2 regions of the Methylobacterium sp. Gmos1 genome follow, and region 2 is predicted to be linked to the other one. Evidence: riboswitches for the same ligand, from Rfam matches in the RefSeq annotation. Region 2 holds a riboswitch; the other holds the start of a gene.
The links. A riboswitch is a leader RNA that binds a small molecule or an ion and turns the genes downstream of it on or off. The one in region 2 is predicted to bind glycine.

Region 1 (2,194 bases), on a different contig from region 2:
CTGCCGGGCGCGGGGCCCGCGTGCGCGGTCAGGCGGCGAGCCGGCGTCCCTCGACCGGCAGGCCGCCCTCGACCGCGTCGGCGGCGATCTGCGCCGTCGCGGCCGACAGGGTCCAGCCCAGATGGCCGTGCCCGGTATTGTAGAAGATGCCCCGCTGCCGGCCCGGCCCGACCCGCGGCAGCATGCCGGGCATCATCGGCCGCAGGCCGCTCCAGGCCACCACCCGGTCGGTCGCGACGCGCGGGAACTGCTCGCGCGTCCAGCGCACCAGCGGCTCGATCCGGTCGTGCCGGATGTCGCGGTTGAAGCCGTTGAACTCCGCCGTGCCGGCGACGCGGAACCGGTCCCGGCCGAGGCGGCTCGTCACGATCTTCGTCGCGTCGTCGAGGATGCTGACCTGCGGCGCCGCCTCCCGGCTCTCGGGCGTGTGCAGCTGCACGGTGATCGAGTAGCCCTTGACGGGATAGATGTTGAGGCGGTCACCGAGCCCGGCGGCGAGGTCCCGGCTGGCGCAGCCGGCGCAGATCACCACCCCGTCGACGTCGAGCGGCTCGGCGATCGCGGGGGCCGCCCGGTCGTCGCCGGCGGAGGACCGCCGGCGGATGCGCCAGCCCTCGCCCGCCGGCACGATCGCCTCGATCGCGGAATCGTACAGGAAGGCGACGCCGCGCCGGGCGCAGGCCTCGGCGAGGCCGCGGGTGAACTTGTGGATGTCGCCGGTCGAGTCCGAGGGCGTGAAGAAGCCGCCGTGATACGTCCCCTGCAGGGTCGGCTCGATGGACCGGATCTCGTCGGGGCCGACCGGGTCGCGCGCGAGCCCGCCCTTGCGCAGGAGCGTGTTGACGGCGAGCGCCTTCTCGAAGCCGGCGCGGTCCCGGTAGAAATGCAGGATGCCGCGCTGCTCCAGGTCGAAGTCGATGCCCTCGCGCTCGGCCATGGCGAACATCTGCCGGCGGGCGGCGAGCGCCAGGCGCACGGTCTCGACGGTATTGGCCTCGTAGTGCCGGATCTGGCCGATGAACTCGGCCATCCAGGAATACTTGTGCCAGCTCGGCTTCGGGTTGACGAGCAGCGGCGCGTCGCGCCGCATCATCCACTTGAGGCCCTGGAGGATGGTCGCCGCCTTGTTCCAGACCTCGGCGTTGCTGACCGAGAGCTGGCCGCCATTGGCGAACGAGGTCTCCATGCCGGCGTAGCGGTTCCGGTCGAGGACCGTGACGTCGTAGCCGCGCTCGCGGAGCGCGTAGGCGGTGGTCACGCCGGTGATGCCGGCGCCGATGACGGCGATGTGGGGCATGGATCTGGCTTTCCGTGAACGCGTGCGAAGGCGGGATGACCCCGCCCATGCGCCCCATCTGTCACGGTACCTGAGAGCGTCGTCCGCCCGCTGGCGCAGGCAGACATCCCCTTCGGTGGACGGCCTGTTGCAGCCGCCTCTCTCCAGATCGTCCTGACGACACGGTCCTTCTGCCTGAGAGTTTCCGGGGCGGTTGCTCCGTCGGCGCCGAGGGTGCGCGAAGCCCCTCGATCTCTCCCGCATCGTCGTAGTGGACGTCGACACTCGTATCGGCACCTGCCCTAGTCGTCAAGTCGAATTCGACGGCAATTTTTGCGGAACGACAAGACGAAGACGAGACATGCATCGACTTGCCAAACAACATCGCAGTCTTGAACGGCGCGCACGCCGACACGGCCGGACCGCGGGGCGGTCCGGCCGTGTCGTGCGAGCCCGTGGACGATCCGTCGGCCGCTGCATCGGGGTCGAGCGTGGCGTTTCCCGTCCGGGCGGACCCTGGACGACGCGCCAGCCGCTGTTCAAGACCGTTCGGGAACACTGCCATTCCTGCAAGGAATGATGGCGAGGACCGCCCACGATCATCGGCGGCTCCGGTGTGCCCCGCGCACGCCTGTTGCCCGTCCCGGCCCGGGGCGCGATACTCGCCGGCCGTTCAAACAAAAGACCAATGTTGCGGAGGAAACGTCATGGGTGCCTTGGGTGTGCTGCGGACCGCGACGGCGGCCGCGGCCCTGTCGTTGGTCGCGCTCGCGGCGCTCGCCGCGGACTACCCGGCGCCCCGGGAGGGCGACTGGACGATCAAGGACTTCACGTTCCACACCGGCGAGGTGCTGCCGGAGCTGCGCCTGCACTACACCACGGTGGGCGATCCCAAGGGCGAGCCGGTGGTCGTCCTGC
Region 2 (2,194 bases):
CCCGTCGCGGCGCCCCCCGGCGCCCGGCTCACCCGCGAACAGACGGCCCCGCATGTCCGACAAGATCCCCGTCACGGTGCTCACCGGCTATCTCGGCGCCGGCAAGACCACCCTCCTCAACCGCATCCTCACCGAGCCGCACGGCAAGCGCTACGCCGTGATCGTCAACGAGTTCGGCGAGATCGGCATCGACAACGACCTCGTGGTCGGCGCCGACGAGGAAGTGTTCGAGATGAACAACGGCTGCATCTGCTGCACCGTGCGCGGCGACCTGATCCGCATCATGGACGGGCTGATGAAGCGCAAGGGCAAGTTCGACGCGATCATCGTCGAGACCACCGGCCTCGCCGACCCCGCTCCCGTCGCCCAGACCTTCTTCGTCGACCAGGACGTCGGCGAGGCCGCCACCCTCGACGCGGTGGTGACGGTGGCCGACGCCAAGTGGCTGTCCGAGCGCCTGAAGGACGCCCCCGAGGCCAAGAACCAGGTCGCCTTCGCCGACGTGATCCTGCTCAACAAGTCCGACCTCGTCGACGAGGCCGGCCTCGACGCGGTCGAGCGCCAGATCCGGTCGATCAACCCGTCCGCCGAGATCCACCGCACCCAGCACTGCGCCGTGCCGCTCGCGACCGTCCTCGACCGCAAGGCCTTCGACCTATCGCGCATCATCGAGGTCGAGCCGGACTTCCTGGAGGAAGGCCACCATCACCACCATTCCGACGAGATCCAGTCGATCTCGGCGCGGATCCCCGGCGCGGTCGATCCGAACAAGTTCATGCCGTGGATCTCCGACCTGACCCAGGTCCAGGGCCCCGACATCCTGCGCTGCAAGGGCATCGTCAGCTTCCCCGACGAGCCGCGCCGCTTCGTCTTCCAGGGCGTGCACATGATCCTCGACGGCGACCTCCAGGACGAGTGGAAGCCGGGCGACCCGCGCGAATCCCGCGTCGTGTTCATCGGCCGCCACCTCGATCCGGACGCCATCCGGAAGGGCTTCGAGGCCTGCCGCGCCTGAGCGGGAGCGGTCGATCCCGCCTCGCGCGGGAGCGACCGATCTTTGCTCTTTTGCGCAACCCTACGGCCGTGCTACAGCCTCGGCCGTCCGTTGACGATCGCGGGAGAGACCGGCTTCGCGCCGGCACCGAAGGGGAAAGGCGTGCCAGCCGTGCTGCGCGCCGAAGCTCTCAGGTAGAAGGACCGCGATCGAGAGGGCACTCTGGAGAGGGCGCTTCGACGCCCGCCGATGGAGCAAGCCGGGTCGCAAGGCCCGGCGAATCTCTCAGGCCACCCGAACAGAGTTCCAACTCCTGCGACCTGCCGCAAGACCGGCGGGAAGGATGGAACGCGTGTCGGGACAGAAAACCTCCTTCGACCTCATCGTGCTCGGCGCCGGCGTCGTCGGCACCGCCACCGCCTACTGGGCCGCGAAGGCCGGCCTGTCGGTCTGCGTGATCGACCGCCAGGGCGGCGCCGGCCTCGAGACCAGCTACGCCAATGGCGGTCAGATCTCGGTGAGCCACGCCGAGCCGTGGGCGAACCCCTCGGCGCCGCTCAAGGTGATGAAGTGGCTGTTCGACGCGAAGGCGCCGCTCCTGTTCACGCCCCGCCTCGACCGGCACCAGTGGTCGTGGATCGCCGGCTTCCTGCGCAACTGCACCCCCGAGCGGGCACGCCGCAACACCGTCGAGATCGTGCGGCTCGGCGCCTATAGCCGCGCCAAGCTCCAGGAGATCCGCGCCGCGGAGAACCTGTCCTACGCGGAGAAGACCCTCGGCATCCTGCATTTCTATCGCGACGCCCGGGAGTTCGAGGCGGCCAAGCCCGTCGCCGAACTGATGCGCCAGCACGGCTGCGAGCGCCGGGTGGTCTCGCGCGACGAGGTGCTGGCGATCGAGCCGGCCTTCGCCCACGCCATCGACGACGTGGTCGGCGCCACCTACACGGCGGAGGACGAGAGCGGCGACGCCCGCGCCTTCACCCAGGCGCTCGCCGCCCGCACCGCCGCGATGGGCGCGACCTTCCTGTACGGCTCGGAGGCGACGCGCCTGCTGCTCTCGCCAAGCGGCGACCGGATCACCGGCGTCGAGGCGATGGTGGCGGGCGGGCACCAGCGGCTCACCGCCCCGAACGTCGTCGTCTCGCTCGGCGCGTGGTCGGCGCCGTTCCTGCGCCGCTACGGCGTCAACCTGGCGAT

Region 1: linked by a shared signal. The riboswitch ahead of ACS5PV_RS15490 (D-amino acid dehydrogenase) and the one ahead of ACS5PV_RS21495 (D-amino acid dehydrogenase) in region 2 are both predicted to bind glycine.

The regions. Positions count from the first base shown of each region.
Region 1 is NZ_JBSNCC010000007.1:8,544-10,737, reverse strand. It holds gene ACS5PV_RS15490 (D-amino acid dehydrogenase) at 29-1,297, opposite strand; glycine riboswitch at 1,354-1,446, opposite strand; glycine riboswitch at 1,450-1,547, opposite strand; gene ACS5PV_RS15485 (alpha/beta fold hydrolase) at 1,984-2,194, shown strand, end outside.
Region 2 is NZ_JBSNCC010000012.1:110,802-112,995, reverse strand. It holds gene ACS5PV_RS21500 (CobW family GTP-binding protein) at 53-1,015, shown strand; glycine riboswitch at 1,106-1,210, shown strand; gene ACS5PV_RS21495 (D-amino acid dehydrogenase) at 1,347-2,194, shown strand, end outside.